Regions from separate parts of the Candidatus Clostridium eludens genome, predicted to be linked through region 2. Evidence: riboswitches for the same ligand, from Rfam matches in the RefSeq annotation. Region 2 holds a riboswitch; the other holds the start of a gene.
The links. Region 2 has a riboswitch for cyclic di-AMP ahead of ACJDU8_RS04055 (cell wall hydrolase). Riboswitches for the same ligand answer to the same signal wherever they lie in the genome.
Positions count from the first base shown of each region.

Region 1: linked by a shared signal. The riboswitch ahead of ACJDU8_RS11180 (cell wall hydrolase) and the one ahead of ACJDU8_RS04055 (cell wall hydrolase) in region 2 are both predicted to bind cyclic di-AMP.

Region 1 is NZ_JBJHZX010000015.1:33,792-42,865, forward strand. Features, by position in the region: gene glmS (glutamine--fructose-6-phosphate transaminase (isomerizing)) at 1-393, opposite strand, end outside; gene glmM (phosphoglucosamine mutase) at 1,372-2,721, opposite strand; gene ACJDU8_RS11165 (NAD(P)/FAD-dependent oxidoreductase) at 3,396-4,997, opposite strand; gene ACJDU8_RS11170 (CdaR family protein) at 4,978-6,234, opposite strand; gene cdaA (diadenylate cyclase CdaA) at 6,201-7,052, opposite strand; cyclic di-AMP (ydaO/yuaA leader) riboswitch at 7,189-7,323, shown strand; gene ACJDU8_RS11180 (cell wall hydrolase) at 7,325-7,849, shown strand; gene ACJDU8_RS11185 (NAD(P)/FAD-dependent oxidoreductase) at 7,899-8,756, opposite strand; gene trxA (thioredoxin) at 8,831-9,074, opposite strand, start outside.
Region 2 is NZ_JBJHZX010000004.1:114,742-123,815, reverse strand. Features, by position in the region: gene ACJDU8_RS04065 (methionine ABC transporter ATP-binding protein) at 32-988, shown strand; gene ACJDU8_RS04060 (methionine ABC transporter permease) at 990-1,646, shown strand; gene ACJDU8_RS04055 (cell wall hydrolase) at 1,717-2,478, opposite strand; cyclic di-AMP (ydaO/yuaA leader) riboswitch at 2,481-2,621, opposite strand; gene ACJDU8_RS04050 (DUF116 domain-containing protein) at 2,790-3,950, shown strand; gene polA (DNA polymerase I) at 4,113-6,755, shown strand; gene coaE (dephospho-CoA kinase) at 6,780-7,379, shown strand; gene ACJDU8_RS04035 (lytic transglycosylase domain-containing protein) at 7,423-8,001, shown strand; tRNA gene ACJDU8_RS04030 (tRNA-Leu) at 8,133-8,217, shown strand; gene ACJDU8_RS04020 (SDR family oxidoreductase) at 8,578-9,074, shown strand, end outside.

The DNA of each region.
Region 1 (9,074 bases), on a different contig from region 2:
TTGAGGTATAACTTCAGTATCTGTTTCAGATACAAATTTATATCCTTTAGAAATGAGCCAGTCTTTAAGTTGTACATAGTTTTCTATTATTCCATTATGAACTACGCTTATCATTCCGTTTTCACTATTATGAGGATGTGCATTTAGATCTGATGGTTTTCCATGGGTTGCCCACCTGGTGTGACCAATTCCAACTATACCTTTTAAAGGATGTCCTGATAATTTATTTTCAAGATTTTTAAGTCTTCCTTTACATTTTATTACATTGATGTGTTCATTATCAATTATAGCAACACCTGCAGAGTCATATCCTCTATATTCAAGCTTACTTAACCCCTCAATTAAAATAGGTGATGCATCTTTCTTTCCAACAAAGCCAACTATTCCGCACATATTAATCTTCCTTTCATATTTAATATAATAAATTTAGGCATAGTCTTTTAATAACATTATAATTATAAAAAATCATAACCAAACAAAACCTGATTATTATTAAAATTTTAAACAGGCAACTATGCTATTAAGAGCCAAGTATCTGACCCCATATAAGGTTTTAACACCAAGCTAATGTTGTATCAGAAATCACTTTCTGGTTTTATCAGCTGTTAACGGTAGTGCGATACCGTGGGGCACCCGCCGAAGATTCGATACTCCCCATCCTCGTCAACTAAAAGTAATTATATATATACTACTTTTTAAATTACCTGAGTTCTGGCGCTTTTTATATTTACATTATATAAAAAATATACCTCCTTCTCTTCAAAAATATGACAGTATTAAACCTATTTAACTCATTATATTCTTTGAGCTTATTTTTTGTCAACTAACAATTTTTAACTTATAGAGTAATCTAATTCATAAAACATACATAACTATTACAAATACTTGAAAAGCGTAGTGTTTTTAATTTAGTAATATTTTCTGATATTTTGCATTATATTCTTAATACATTTGAATTATAATTTTTCTTTCTCAGCTTTTTATTATATCAAGTGATTCTTAGGTTCAGATGGAGTTTACTTATAAGGATGCCTCTCTTCAGCTGAACCTTATTAACAGTATTCTTAGTGTCTTTAGCACTTAGAATACGTTATCCTTTAGGAGAAGAACTTATCCAGGCGCGTAGCAGTGCTTATCCCCCACTTTGACAGAAAAGCAGAGAACCAAAAATTTTTAATTTTGTGTGAATCGCTTTCACAGAGTGCGATGGGGGTGTTAGCAATGGTAGCGATCGGATAAATTATTAATAAATTTACAATTAACCTTTTTTATTATATAAATTTAATCAAAAATTAAGAATTAAAATTAATTCCTTAATAAAAAAACACATCGTCAAATTTCATGACAATGCATTTATATATTTAAAAATTATTAATTCACTTTCATTTCAATTAATTTAGCCAGATTATGGGCAATTTTATCTATTTCACTTTGCACTTCTCCCTCTAACATAACTCTAACTAAAGGCTCTGTTCCCGAAGGTCTTATTAGTACTCTTCCGCATCCATCTAACTTTTTTTCTATTTCTTTAATTTTTAATACTATTTCCTTATCTTCTTCATATATATTCTTTTTACTATTTGGAACTTTGGCATTTACTAATACTTGAGGGAAATTTTTCATCATTGAAGCAATCTCAGATAACTTTTTGCCACTCTCTTTAACTATAGAAGCTATTTGAAGGGCAGTAATCAATCCATCTCCCGTGGTATTATAATCCAACATAATTATATGCCCGGACTGTTCTCCTCCTAATTTGTATCCTTCCTTTTTCATTTCTTCAAGTACATACCTATCTCCAACCTGAGTTTTTACCGTGAGTATTCCCTCTTCTTTCAATGCTATATCAAATCCAAGATTACTCATTACAGTAGATACCACTACATTTTTATATAGCTTTCCCTGATCTTTTAGATGCTTTGCTATTATAGCCATAATAAAATCTCCATTTATAAGATTTCCTGTTTCATCTACTGCTAAACATCTATCTGCATCCCCATCAAAGGCAAGTCCCATATCATACCCTTCTTCTACTACAGTTTTCATAAGGTTCTCTGGATGCGTTGAACCACAATTGCTATTTATATTTATTCCATCAGGTTTATTGTTTATAACTTTTACTTTTGCCCCTAATTCCTCAAAAGCCTTTACAGAAGTTACATAGGACGCACCATTTGCGCAATCTAAAACTACCTTTAAATTTTTTAAATCTGTATCTATAGTTGATTTAGCAAATTCTACATAATTTCTTAATGCCTCTCCTGTTTCTTCTATTTTTCTGCCCACTTTTCCCCCTATAGGCATGGATATACCTTCAAAATTACTTTCAATTACATGCTGTATTTTATCTTCTAAATCATCAGATAGCTTATACCCTTTTCCATTAAAAAATTTTATTCCATTATATTCTACTGGATTATGAGATGCTGATATAACCACTCCTGCATCTGCACCATACTTTCTCGTTAAATAAGCCACTGCCGGGGTAGGTATTATACCAACACAAATAGCTTCTGCTCCTATAGAGAGTATACCTGATACTAAGGCATTTTCAAGCATATCCCCGGATATTCTAGTATCCATCCCTACAAGTATTTTAGGTTTATGGCATTTAGCTGTTAATACATATGCCCCTGCTTTTCCTAATTTATATGCTAATTCTGGAGTCAACTCCTTATTTGCAATTCCTCTTACCCCATCGGTCCCAAACATTCTATGCATATTAATACCTCGCTTATTAAAAGTTAATTTTCTTTAATTTAAAACATCCATATTATATTATATTATATTAAAAATATTTGTACAATGTAATTTAGACGCCATTAATTATGATACTGTAAAACAAAATATAAAAATCCCATCAGACTGTTATATTATTGTTGCAAAACAAAATAAAACAGTTTGATGGGATTCTTATGCAAGACTTATTTATTAAAATTTTTATTATATAGACAGCTAATTAATTTTAATAATTCATGTGAAATAAAACACACAAATTCTTTATAAATTGTATTATTAAAATTATACAATTTGTTAATATGTAGACAATCTACTTTTATTACACACCACTTAGTTTTAAAATATAACTTATATAACATTGTAAATATAGGAAATTTTAATCATGTCTTCAATAATTTCCCTTGGAATTTCAGTTAATTTGCATTTTTTTATAAACTAAGCTTCATAATTTCTAATATTCTATACCCTTATTTCCTATCATCAATTATTCACATTGTTAATATGTAGACAATCTATTTTCTCTAGTATACCATGTTTTATACATAAATGAAAGATAAAATAGCATTAAATTAAAATAATTTTTTTAATTTTAATTTAAGTAACTTATATTTGTTATATTTTTAACTATATATTCTTTCAATAAAAACATATTTATATTATTTAGTACAACAACTATGGGTTTTGATTATACTCTCAGCTGTTTTTAATCCATCCACCGCTGCAGATACTATACCTCCCGCAAATCCTGCCCCTTCTCCACAAGGGTATAATCCCCCTAATGAAATACTCTCCAAATTGTCATTTCTGGTTATTTTAACTGGTGCCGAGGTTCTGGTTTCAATTCCTGTCATAATTCCATGTCCCTCTGAAAACCCTTTTATTTTCCTCTCAAAATCAACGAAACCTTCCTTTAATGCCGAGGCCACCTTCTCAGGAAGACATTTGCTTAAATCCCTAAATTCATAGCCTGGTCTGTAGGTAGGTTCTACTTCTCCCAATTTATCAGATATTTTATCTCTTAAAAAATCTTTGATTAACTGCACTGGTGCAATGTAATTGCCTCCTCCAATATTGTAAGCCAAACTTTCATAATATCTTTGAAATTCTACACCTTTAAGAGGCGAATCGCCCCAAAAATCATTTTCTCCCACAGTTACAACTATTGCTGAATTTGCATTATTCAGTTCCCTATTATAATAACTCATACCATTAGTTACAAGTCTGCCTTCTTCTGATGATGCCGCTACCACTTCTCCTCCAGGACACATACAAAAACTATATACTCCCCTTCCATCACTACTGTTATAGACTAATCTATAATCTGCTGCCCTTAATTTAGGATGACCTGCAAACTTCCCATATTGATTTATATCTATCATGTGCTGTGAGTGCTCTACCCTGACACCTATAGAAAATGCTTTAGGTTCCATAAATACATTTCTTTCATAAAGCATTTCATATGTATCTCTTGAACTATGCCCTATGGCCAATATTAGATTATCACAGCAGATTTCACTACCATTTACCACTATAGCCTTTAGTTTTCCATGTGCTATTACTAAATCTTCCAATCTACTTTTAAATAATATTTCTCCTCCTAATTCCAGTATTTTATTTCTTATATTTTTAACTACTACTTTTAAGTTATCCGTTCCTATATGTGGTTTACCACTATATATGATTTCTTTTGGTGCTCCACATTTTACAAAAGTATCTAAAATAAACTGGCACCTTCTATCTTTTATTCTAGTGGTCAACTTTCCATCAGAAAAAGTGCCTGCCCCCCCCTCACCAAACTGTACATTAGATTCCAAATCCAACTTTCCCGTATCCCAAAACTTATTTACAGTTGTTATCCTTTGCTCAATTTTTTCCCCTCTTTCTATTATTAAAGGCCTATATCCTTTTTTAGCCAGCAAAAGACCTGCAAACATACCTGCAGGTCCCATGCCAACAACTATTGGTCTGGTTTCCATTTTTTTCGTGCCACAAATTAAATCTTCTGTTAAATTTTCTTCTTTTATTTTCACATCTTTATTTTTTGCCCTTGACACTATCTTATTTTCATCGTCACAAACCACTTCCACAGAATAGTTGAGCTTTATATTATTTTTTTTTCTGGCATCTATAGACTCTTTAAGTATTTTGAATTCCTTAATATGTTTATTACTTACTTTTAGTCTCTTTACCACTTTAATTTTTAATTTTTCAAGATCTTCGTCTATATTTATACTTAAATTATTCATTATTATTGACATTTTGTTCCTCCACTGCCTTTTTACTGATTTGTAATTTAATATTTTGTGGATCTTGTGATACCAAAGATACTCCTTCTGGAAGAGATACCACTACATTTGCAGTCTGCTCTCCTTCAGTGAATGAACTTGCATCTACATAACAGGATACACCATTTTCAGTTAGACTATTTATAACACTTTCAGAGCCAGAAATTACCACAGATACACTACTGGAACTTAATTGAGCTGTATAACTGTCATTTAAATTTTTAACCTGTATATTTAAATTCATTTCTTTCTGAGAGGTTTTATTAGTATTATTTAATTCAGCTGAATTTATTTTTAACTTTACCACACCATTATTGTTCACCAGTTTTATACCCTGAGGAACTATAAGCTTTACTTCAAGAGTGTCTTCATTTTGAATTTTACTTAAGTCAATAGCTTCTGTATCTAATTCATTTATGTTTCTTATAACACTTTCCTCTCCTGCTATATCTATCTTATCTGGTTCAGCAGTAGTTATTAATTTACTGGCATCTTCAATATTATTCTGAAATTTAATACTTATGGGTACAGTTTTAATTTTACCCACAGGTATAGTAACATTAACAGAGGATGGATTAATAGTAACATCTTTTACTATATTTCCCGATATATCCTGTGCCTGAAGAAGCATTGAAGTATTTATATCTTTCCCGGCAGATTTCAAATCATACTTTGCCACAACACTTTTTACTTTACTTACTACATCTTCCGCACCACTAATTTCTGCCTGTTCTGTTTTTAGGATAGGCTCTAAGGCATAATATCCTTCCTTTGATTTTCCCTGCAATACTACTCTTATAGATATATTTTTTTGCTTTAGTTCATCTAGTTGCAATTTTACCCATAAGTTATCATTGTTAACTATATGTATATTATCAGGACTTTTTTTTACTGATACCGGTATATTGTTTTCTCCCTTTTTCATACTATAGGAACTCAAGTCTGATTGCAATTGGAAATCAGCAGATTTAATTGAGTATACATCGGAGGCACTTCCTTTTACCAAAAGGGATATGTTAAATTCTTTTTCTCCAATTTGTACAAGTTTTGATTGAGCAAGTACATCCTCGTTAATTATATTTACAGGTACTACAATTTTCCTCTCTATTGTAGGATTTTGTACGTTAAATATATATAACCATAAAATGAATGCCGCAATAATACAACATATTTTAATTAAAACTTGATGTCCTTTAATTTTTTCTTCCACTCAATCACCCTCTCCCTCCATGTAGCCTTTTTTTGAAACCTTTTTTTCATTATAGCAGCAAGAACCTTCTTTAATCTATCTTTCGTATAATTTCTCATAAGTTTTCCATTGGCAACAAAAGAAATAATACCTGTTTCCTCTGAAACTACTATAACCAAAGCATCAGAATTTTCTGATATTCCGATTGCAGCTCTATGTCGTGTACCCAATTTTTTATTTAATTCATTATTATTTGTAAGTGGTAAGAAACATCCCGCTGATACTATTCTATTGTTTCTTATTATAGCCGCCCCATCGTGTAGTGGAGTATTTACTACAAATATATTTTCTAAAAGTGCAGATGATACTAGTGCATCTAACTTTGTTCCCGTATTTATCACATCTCCAAGTCCCGTAACCTGCTCTATTACAATAATAGCTCCGGTCTTACTTTGAGATAAATTTTCTACACAAATTCCAATTTCCGTTATCACCTTTTCCATCACTTCTTCATCTGCTAATATATGTTTATCATTAAAAGCAGTTCTTCCCAAATGCTCAAGTGCCCTACGAATTTCCGGTTGAAATATAATCACAATAGAAAGAACTCCTATAGTCAAAGTTTTTGTAAGTATCCAGTTAAGCATAATCAAATGAAAAAAACTGCTTATAGGTATAAGAAATATTATAAGTACAATTCCTTTTAAAAGCTGTTCTGCCCTGGTTTCTTTTATAAGCATATATGCCTTATAAAGTATATATGCTACTACTAATATATCCATAACAGAAGTTATACTTATATTTTTTATTGAATTAACCGTTAGCTGCAATAACTCCACTAATTTCACCATCCTGTTAATAATATCTATAATAATTATATACTATTTGATATCGTTTATATCCCTATGATAAATTATTTTAATAAAATTTTAATAAAGTATATTTTTTCTAGTATTTTATCTTACTAAGTGGGTACAATATCATTAGCCTAAGTTTTATAAAAAAACACGGGGAAACCAGTATTATTTGGGGTGAATCGTACTTTACGTACGTAGGTTATACCTTTTCCGAACCCGTCAGCTAACCCCGTCGGTAACAAGGAGGATATATTTTGAAAAAATTTTTTTGTTTTATAGTTTTTCCTTTGTTATTACTAATGCCTTCTGGCAAAGTAAGTGCAGGGGATTTTAACAATTCTAATCCTAATTTGCTTAATCAGCAAGAGGAAGTTGTGCAAGTATTTAATTACTCCAATCAAAAGATATACATAACTCAGGAGGATGTGGAGTTAATGGCTAAGGTTGTTTACGCCGAAAGTAATTCTGAGCCTTTTGAAGGTCAGGTAGCAGTAGCTTCTGTAATATTAAATAGGCTGAAATACCCTGAATTTCCAAAGACAGTTCAGGGTGTAATAAAACAAAAGGGAGCCTTTTCATGTGTACAAAATGGAGCTATAAATGTAACTCCAAATAAAAATAGTTATACTGCAGTATCTCAGGCACTAAAAGGAGTGGATCCTACTGGTAAATCTACTTTCTTTTATAACCCCAAGATAGCTACATCTCAATGGATGAAAAACATTAATAAGAGAAATATTAAATATATAGGTAACCATGTGTTTTTCATGGTAGATTAAAAATTAAAACCTCGCTATGAGCGAGGTTTTAATTTTTAATTACTATTTATTATTTTTCATCAAGGTATGAAACAGCATTAAGTGCTGCTATTTGTCCTTGTCCTGCAGCCTTCATGTATTGATATGGTTTCCCAGTACAATCTCCTGCCGCAAAACACCCTTCTATATTGGTCTTCATATCTATATCTACTTTTATATGTCCATTTTCTAGAACAAGTCCTGGCATAAGCTGATCTGGTGCAATACTGTTTTTCAATACAAACACCCCATCTGTGGTTACTTCTCTATTTTTTAAAATAACTTTTTCTGCTTTATCTGCTCCATATATCTCTAAAATTTTATCCTGTATTACCTCTATATTTTCTTTTAGATTAGATTTTTCCTTATATATGGGTATATAATATACTTTTTGGGCAAGTTCACTTACGTAGTTAGCTTCTTTTTCTGCTTCTTTGTTATATCCAATAACAGTAACAATTTTGCCCTTGTAAAGAGGTGCATCACAGGTTGCACAGTATCCTACTCCTCTGCCCAGAAATTCCTCTTCTCCTTTTAATGGCTTTGTATACTCTATACCTGTAGCTAGCACAACTGCATTTGCTTCATACATTTTTTCATTAACCGCAAGTGCAAAATATTTTCCCATTGCATATATAGAATTTATTCTTTCAAGGGTTATATCTATGCCCATATTATCTAAATGCCTTTTAAAGCTATCCTTCAGCCCCAGCCCTGTCATGTCTGGCAGCCCAAGGTAATTATTAACTTTAGGCGCCTTTACCAATTTATCACTGAGTTCTTCACTTCCAAAAACAATAATATCTTTATTTCTTATCTTAGCATTAATAGCTGCAGAAATTCCCGCAGGTCCGCTGCCTACTATGGCAATATCATACCTATGTTCCAAGTATCCTCACCCCCCTATTACATTTTTTACATAAAACTACAACAAATTAAAATGACACAACATATAAGTTTAATTTATATGTGTTTTTGTAAAACATCTTTTATTGTATCTTTAGGCCTAAACCCAACAAATTGTTCTACTACACTTCCATCTTTAAACACCATTACGGTTGGAATACTTCCAATTTTAAATTGTGCTGCTGTAACAGGATTTTCATCTACATTTATCTTAAAAAATTTAGCCTTTCCCTGTAATTCATCTGAAACCTCTTCCATTACAGGTGAAAGCATTTTGCAAGGTCCACACCATGAAGCCCAA
Region 2 (9,074 bases):
ATTTTATTTATAAAGGTAAGGTGAGTATTAAGTGATAAGTGTTCAAAATGTAGGTAAGAGTTTTGATAATAAAGTTGTACTTAAAAATATAAGTTTCAATATAGAAGAAGGGGAGATATTTGGAATAGTGGGACAGAGCGGAGCAGGGAAATCTACACTTCTTAGATGCTTAAATGGCCTTGAAACTTATGATACGGGAAGTATAAAAATAATGGACAAAGAAGTAAAAGACTTAAGAGGAAAAGAAATAAGAGTTTTCAGAAAAGACTTAGGTATGATATTTCAAAATTTTAATTTGTTAAATAGGAAAAATGTATATGACAATATATCACTTCCACTGGAAGTATGGGGATTTGACAAAAAGAAAATAAAAGATAGGGTAAAAGAATTATTGAATTTAGTGGGACTTGAGGATAAAGCAGAAAGTATGCCAAGACAATTAAGTGGGGGACAAAAACAAAGAGTGGCTATTGCCAGGGCACTTGCATTAAATCCCAGCATATTACTTTGTGATGAAGCCACTTCTGCTTTAGATCCTAATACTACTAAATCTATACTTGAACTTTTAAAGAAGATAAATAGAGAATTTAAATTAACTATAGTTGTAGTAACCCACCAAATGGAAGTAATAAAAGAAATATGTAATAAAGTATCAATCATTGATGAGGGTGAGATAAAAGTAGAGGGGGAGGTAGAAGAAGTATTCTTAAAGCCAGGAGAGTACTTAAAGAAATTACTGGGAAATGAAAAATTACTTCCTGAAAGAGGTATAAATGTAAGGATATTTTTTCCGAAAGAAATAAGTCAGGATAATCTAATAACTTCCATGGCCATAGAGCTGAATATAAAATTTTCCATAGTCTGGGGGAAACTCGAGAAATTTCGAGATAATGTATTAGGAAGTTTAGTAATAAATATAAATGAAAAAGATAAGGAAGTCATATGTAAGTATCTTTCTTCAAAAAACGTAGTATGGGAGGTAGAGTGATATGAATTTCAGCCAAATATTTCAAGAGGTATTATTTCCTGCCATAGGACAAACCTTTTATATGGTAATAGTTTCTACAGTGTTTGCAGTAATTATAGGATTTATACCGGCAGTTTTATTAATAGTGACACAATCAGGAGGTCTTAGACCCAATAAAGCAGTTTATAAAGTTTTAGATGTAATAGTAAATTTGCTTAGGTCATTTCCATTTATAATACTTATGATAGCCATTTTTCCATTGACAAAACTTATAGTGGGAAAAGCTATAGGTACTACAGCTGCTATAGTTCCTCTTACTGTTGCTGCAGCACCTTTTGCAGCAAGAGTAATTGAATCTTCGCTTAAGGAAGTAGATCCTGGAGTGATAGAGGCATCAAAATCTTTTGGGGCAAGCAATATTCAGATAATATTTAAAGTTATGCTAAAAGAAGCTCTTCCATCTATAGTACTTGGAATAACACTTACAGTTATAAGTATAGTAGGTTATTCTGCTATGGCTGGTACAGTAGGTGGAGGAGGACTTGGAAATGTGGCAGTAAATTACGGATATTATAGATTTCAAACTAATATAATGATTTATACTGTAGTAATACTTGTAATAATCGTTCAGTTACTTCAAACTATTGGAGATATAATATATAAAAAACTTAATAAATAAAAAAATTTGGCATAAGTAATTTATAGGTTAAATAATATTTTTACTTATGCCTTAATTTTTTACTTTAAGACTAATATGCAAATACCATTTTGCCCACTCTCAAGGCAATTTTCTTTGACCAGAGCCAGGTATTTGTTGTGCTGTCATCAAAATAATAAAATGCACCATTTGTTGGGTCGGAGCCGTAGAGTGCTTCATAAGCAGCTTTTTTTGAATCATCAGAGGCTGGATTGTTTATCCATCCATTGGAGACCGGAGTGAATTGATAATATCCTCCTGATACTTCATATATTACATCTTTTATAGTAGATGGATAGCTTGGACTTTGTACTCTGTTTAAAACTACAGCAGCCACAGCTACTTTGGCCATATAAGGCTCGCCTTCAGCTTCTGCAGTTACTAGTCTGGCTAATAAGTCTAAATCACTTTGACTATAAGGTACTATTGGATCTGAAGAGCTTGTACTTTTAAAAACTGAACCAGAAGGTATATTTAATACTTGACCTGGATAAATATATTGGTCTACATTATTATTAGCGGCAATTAATGCGTTAAGAGATATGTTATATTTTTTTGCTATTAAGTAAAGTGTGTCTGAAGTTTTTACAGTATATGTTTTTGAATTAACATACAAGATTTGATTTGGATATATTTGGCTGTTTGTCAAATTATTATTTTTCATAATGGTGTCTGCGTCAGTTTTAAATAATACGCCTATTTTGAATAGAGAATCTCCGGGTTTTACTGTATAATTAGCTGCATAAACCTGTGAAAAAGATAACATAGAAAAAGTTGCTGCAAATAGTATTGTTCTGATTTTTTTAAAATTCATAAGTATCCTCCCTATTTTGCCTACGAGGTTAGCTGACAGGTTTGGACAGGGATTGTCCTACTTTCTAATAAAAAGATTCACCTCAAATAATTGTTATTCCCCGCACTTCATCCTGTTTTTGGAAGTTTAGGCTTGTCTTATCTTATAATTGTTATTTTAACAGTATTTCCAAAGTATATCCTTATTAAATTGCTGGATATATTGGTACATATATCATAAAATGAATTATTTTGTAAAAATATATAAAAAATAATTAAATTATTATAAAAGCAAAAACTATTTGTATAAACTATAATTAGGAGAGAAAGTATATGAAGAATTGTATAACTTATGATCTTAGATATAAATTCCATAATTCTAATGAATATTATAAATTTATATCTGATTTTGCCAGTAAAGTATTACAAAAAATTAGAGTTAGAACAGATAATATAATAGATGATTTTATGGACTATATTGTATATTCCAATGTAGGGAAATTGCGAAGTAGGGAAGAATATGAATTGGAATTTTTAATTATAGGAGTTTTGTGGAATGTGTATATAAAAAAGGCATTAAATGCACCTAAAGTGCCCTGTAGAATTTTAATTTTGCTTTCAAGTATAAGAAAGTATTCATGGGTTTTTAAAAGTTATATAGATAATTTAAGGGGAAAACTGTCATATAAATATCTTTTAATTAATGTAGATGACCAAGATAGGATTTATACATCATATAGTAGAAATGATTTTAAAAAATTGATAATATGGCTTAAGGCATCAGGAGAATTTAGATATGAAGTTAAAAGAATGAATATATGGAATTCATTTTTTAAAAATAATGATGAAAATTATGTATCTGATATAATGGACATAGCTGTCAAAACAGCAGTTTGGTTTGAAAAAGAATCTATGAAAGCACTTGGAATTTATACTTCAGAAGTTAAAAGCTTTCTGAATAATGAATATAAATTTTATGAAACGAGAGAAGATAATATTTTTTGTGGACGTAAAGAAGTTGAGTATCATCTTAATATGGTGGGAGCAGAAATTTTAAACAAGGCTTTTAGAAATACATTTTTGAAAACAAATGATAAAAAAGTTATTATTCCTGCCTGTATGTGTCTAAAACCTTATGGAGTATGCAGAAGAAAAAAAGTAAATGAAGGTTTTATATGTATGAATTGTTCTGAAAAGTGCAAAGTTAATATATTGGGTAAAACAGGAGAACAACATAATTTTAAAGTTTATATAGTTCCCCATGAAAGTGATGCTTTTTCTAACACAAAAGATATTAAATATGGAGACATAGGTATTGTGGGTATAGCATGTGTGTTAAATTTAATAGAAGGAGGCTTAAAGGCTAGAGATTTGAATTTAGTACCTCAATGTGTTATCCTTGATTATTGTGGATGTAAGAACCATTGGCATAAATGTGGTATTGAAACAGACATAAATTATAAAAAGCTGTTTGAGGTGCTGGGAATTAAATAAATTATGTGTTAACAAGGTATCTAAGTAGTAGAGAGCAGATATAGTAAGATGTTATAATATAGAAGTTGGAGAAAAGCATTCCTCATGAGCAAACTCCACCTGAACCTAAGAATCACTTGATTTGTTGAAAGGCATCTAAAATAAAATTTTGGAGGTGATTATATGTCTAAGGAAAAATTATTGATACTGGATGGGCACAGCTTAATGAATAGGGCCTTTTATGCTCTGCCTGATTTAACTAATTCAGAGGGAATTCATACAAATGCAGTTTATGGATTTGTAAATATGCTGTTAAAAATGAAAACAGAGATTGAACCTAGTTATATAGTATGTACTTTTGATAGAAGTGCACCTACCTTTAGACATGATAAGTACAGTGAATATAAAGCAGGTAGAAAAAAAATGCCTCCTGAACTGTCACAGCAATTTCCAATAGTTAAGGAAATATTGAATCTTCTATCTATAAATATTTTTGAAATAGACGGATTTGAGGCTGATGATCTCATGGGAACATTATCTACTTTTGCAGAAAATCAGGGTATAGAGGTATATGTAATTACTGGAGATAGGGATGCCCTTCAATTGGCTACGGATTCAGTAAAGATCGTCATAACCAAAAAAGGTATAACACAAAAGGAGATATATGATAGAAATAGAATGATAGATGAGTATGGAGTAACTCCCACACAGTTTATAGATGTAAAAGGACTTATGGGAGATACTTCAGATAATATACCAGGAGTTCCTGGTATAGGAGAAAAAACTGCTTTTAAGCTTATAAGAGAGTATAAAAGTATAGAAAATGTATTTCAGAATATAGATAGTATTAAAGGAAAAAAGTTAAAAGAAAATCTGGAAAATTATATGGAACAGGCTGTATTTAGCAAAAGACTTGCTACTATTGTTACAGATGTTCCTATAGAAATAGATCTGCAATCTATTGAGTCTAAAGAACAGTATGATGCTGAAGGCTTAAGAAAATTATTTGAAAAACTACAATTTAAATCTTTGGTAGACAAAATACCTAAAATGGAAGAAAGAGAGAAAGATAAAATAGAAAATTTTCAAGTAAAATTTGATATTATAGATAATTTGCATAAATTTTGTAATTTTGCACAATATTTATCTACCACAGCTATAAAGAATAATTTATTGCATATTAATTTTAAAGTTGTAAATGAAAATAGTTATTCTAAAAGCTATATAGATAAAATATTTGTAAATATAGGAGAAAAAAACTTTCAAATAGATATGAAAAAAATATATAATGAAAATGGTGTTAGGGCAGTAGAAACAGCAAAACTTTTATTTGAAGATTCCAGCCTAAGTAAAGTGAGCTATGATGTAAAAATACCTTGCAGTATACTTCATAGAATGGGAATAAAACTTCTAGGCATAGAATTTGATATAAAGATAGCATCTTACTTAATGGATCCTGCCAGAGCTAACTATGAATTGGCAGATATTATTAAGGAATATTTGGGGATGGAAATTTCAAAGGAAGATCAGGATTATTTTATAAAAGAAATCACATTATTTAGCAAACTATATTCTGTTTTAAAAGAGAAAATATCAGATGCCAATATGGATCACTTACTGTATAAAGTAGAGCAGCCTCTTATCTATGTGCTTGCATCTATGGAATATGAAGGGTTCAAGGTAGATAGAGATAAGTTAATACAACTAGAAGATAAATTTAAGATAGAAATAGGCAAGGTTCAAAAGGAAATATATTCTCTTTCTGAAGAAGAATTCAACATAAATTCTCCAAAGCAGCTTGGCAAAATATTATTTGAAAAATTGGATTTACCTGTTATAAAAAAGACTAAAACAGGATATTCCACTAATGCAGATGTGTTAGAAAAATTACAAAACAAACATCCTATAATTGAAAAAATAACTTATTACAGACAGCTGACTAAATTATATTCTACGTATATTGAAGGATTAAAAGGAGTAATAGAGCAAGATGGTAAAATTCATTCGAATTTTAATCAAACGGTAACTACTACAGGAAGACTTTCAAGTACTGAACCTAATCTTCAGAACATACCTATAAAATATGAAATGGGAAAAGAAATAAGGAAAATATTTGTGCCGGATAATGAAGATTGTATTATACTTTCTGCAGATTATTCACAAATAGAACTTAGGATATTAGCTCATATTTCAGGTGATGAAAATTTAATAGATGCATTTATAAATCATAGTGATATTCATAGTAAGACTGCCTCAGAGGTATTTAAAGTTCCTTTAGATGAAGTTACATCTACTCAGAGAAGTAATGCAAAGGCTGTGAATTTTGGTATAGTATATGGTATTGGAGATTTCAGTTTAGCCAGAAATTTAAATATATCCAGAAGAGAAGCAAAATCTTATATAGATACGTATTTTGAAAGATACCCCAATGTAAAATTATATATGGATAATATAGTAGAACAAGCTGAAAAAAACTTTTATGTTACTACACTATTAAATAGAAGAAGGTTTATACCAGAAATAAGATCTTCTAATAAAATAATGAAAGCATTAGGGGAAAGATTAGCCATGAATACCCCTATTCAGGGAAGTGCAGCAGATGTTATAAAAATAGCTATGGTAAATGTGTATGATAAATTGGAACATAGTAATTTTAAAAGCAAGATAATACTTCAAGTTCACGATGAACTGGTTTTAAATGTATATAAAGATGAACTGGAAGATGTAAAAAGTATTGTAAAATGGGAAATGGAAAATGTGTTTAAATTGAAAGTTCCTCTTGAGGTGGATATAAGTATAGGGCAAAATTGGTACGAGGCTAAATAAAATAATTAAAACAGGGGTGGGGACATGATTAAAATAGGACTTACGGGAGGTATAGGGAGTGGAAAAAGTACTGTTTCCAGCATGTTAAAAGAAGAAGGGATAAAGATAATAGATGCTGATATTGTAGCTAGGGATGTAGTTGAAAAACATAGTGTAATAATTGATAAAGTAAAGTCTGTTTTCGGAGAAAGATTTATTGACAGCTCAGGAAAGTTAAAAAGAAGAGAGTTGGGGGATTATATATTTTCAGATATAGATAAAAAAAATAGATATGAAAATATCATAATTCCTTTTATAAAAAAAGAAATATTTAAAAAAGTAGATGAATTAGGCAAAAAAGGTGAAAGGCTTTGTGTAATAGATGGAGCTACTCTCATAGAAAATGGATTCCACAAATACACGGATATGATTTTACTGGTATGGGTAAGTAAAAAAATCCAAATGTGTAGAGTAAAAGAAAGAGATAAGTTGACAGAGATGCAGATAATTGATAGAATAAATTCTCAAATGTCTTTAGAAGAAAAGAAAAAATATGCTAATTTTGTGTTGGATAATTCAAATACTTTAGATGAAACTAAAAGACAGTTAAAAGAAATATTAAATAAAATAACTTTGAAATTATAGGGGGTGGAGTGCCTTAAAGTGTAATATTAAGGCATATATAAGATTGAAATCTAAAAGTAAAATAGTAATAGTACTATTGATAATAATAGCAATATTCAGTGCAAAGAGTGTTATAAGATATTACTTTCCTTTAAAATATTCAGATTACATAGTAAAATATTCTAAAGAGTATGGTCTGGATGCCTATTTTGTAATGGCTGTAATTAAGACAGAGAGTAATTTTAAAAGAAATGTAAAATCAAATAAAAATGCCATAGGTCTCATGCAAATAACTCCGGATACGGCTAAATGGGCAGCAGAAAAGATGAATATAACAGATTTTCAAGAAGGTATGCTATATGATCCGGAATTTAATATTAGAATGGGATGCTGGTATTTAAATGATTTAAAGATGGAATTTAACAACAACATGAAGCTGGTCCTAGCTGCATATAATGGGGGCAGGGGTAATGTACAAAAGTGGTTAAGTGATTCGGAGCATTCAACAGACGGGGAAAATCTTGACTATATACCTTTTAAGGAAACAGATAAATATATTAAGAGGGTGGAGGTAAATTACAGAATTTATAAATTTTTGTATAAAGGCTTTTTACTAATAAGCTCATTATTAAATTTTAGTTGACAGCCTTATGAAAAGTGATTATAATACTATTGTAATGTGAGGACAATAGAGTGTGAAATGTTTGGAGTTAGTGGAAGTTAAGTAGTTAATTATTGATTAAATATTTTGCTATTTTTAAAGATATAATTAATGCGAAGGTGGCGGAATAGGCAGACGCACTACTTTGAGGGGGTAGCGAGTAACTTCGTGTGGGTTCAAGTCCCATCCTTCGCACCAAAGTAAGTAATTTAAATAATTTCTGAAATATTTGTGAAGTTCTTATCTTGAACCTACAGTCAAGTTAAGGGAGTTCAACAGACGGATGTGGATATGGACCTTTTATGAGACCTTTAAGGCATTAAGGCGATAGAGATATCAGTGAGAGCGCCCACCTATTGTAGAAGATAGGTATCAATGAAAGAACAACGGTATTTTGGTTATAATGCGGGAAATTAAGAGAGTAGGCTTTGAGCTTACTCTTTTTTGTTGATGTAAAATTATTTAGAAATTAATGGTTTAGGATATTTGATGAATTATAATTTCTATAGTTATCCATACTATTGTTAATTGATTTTAAAGTAGTAGGAGGATTATAATATGAATAATAAATTTTACTTGAACTTTCCCAAATCTGTTCCAGAACAGAAACAAAATAGACATCCAGGAATCGAATCTGAGATGAATCCAATACCTATATTTGAAAGTCCAGATTACATAGGAACTGGTAAGCTAAAAGATAAAGTTGTATTAATCACAGGGGGAGACAGCGGCATAGGAAAAGCGGTTGCTGTGGCTTTTGCAAAGGAAGGTGCCAATTTGGCAATAGTTTATTATGATGAACACAATGATGCAGAAGATACAAAAAAGGTTATTGAAGCCAATGGAAGACAATGTTTATTGCTGTCGGGGGACATTTCAGATAACAATTTCTGTAATATCGCCGTTAAAAAGACCATAGATAAGTTTAATAAGATAGATGTGTTGGTAAATAATGCTGCAGTACAATTTACGCAGAATAGTATTGAGGATATAACAAATGAACAATTGGAGAGAACTTTTAGGACAAATATATTTAGTATGTTTTATCTTACAAG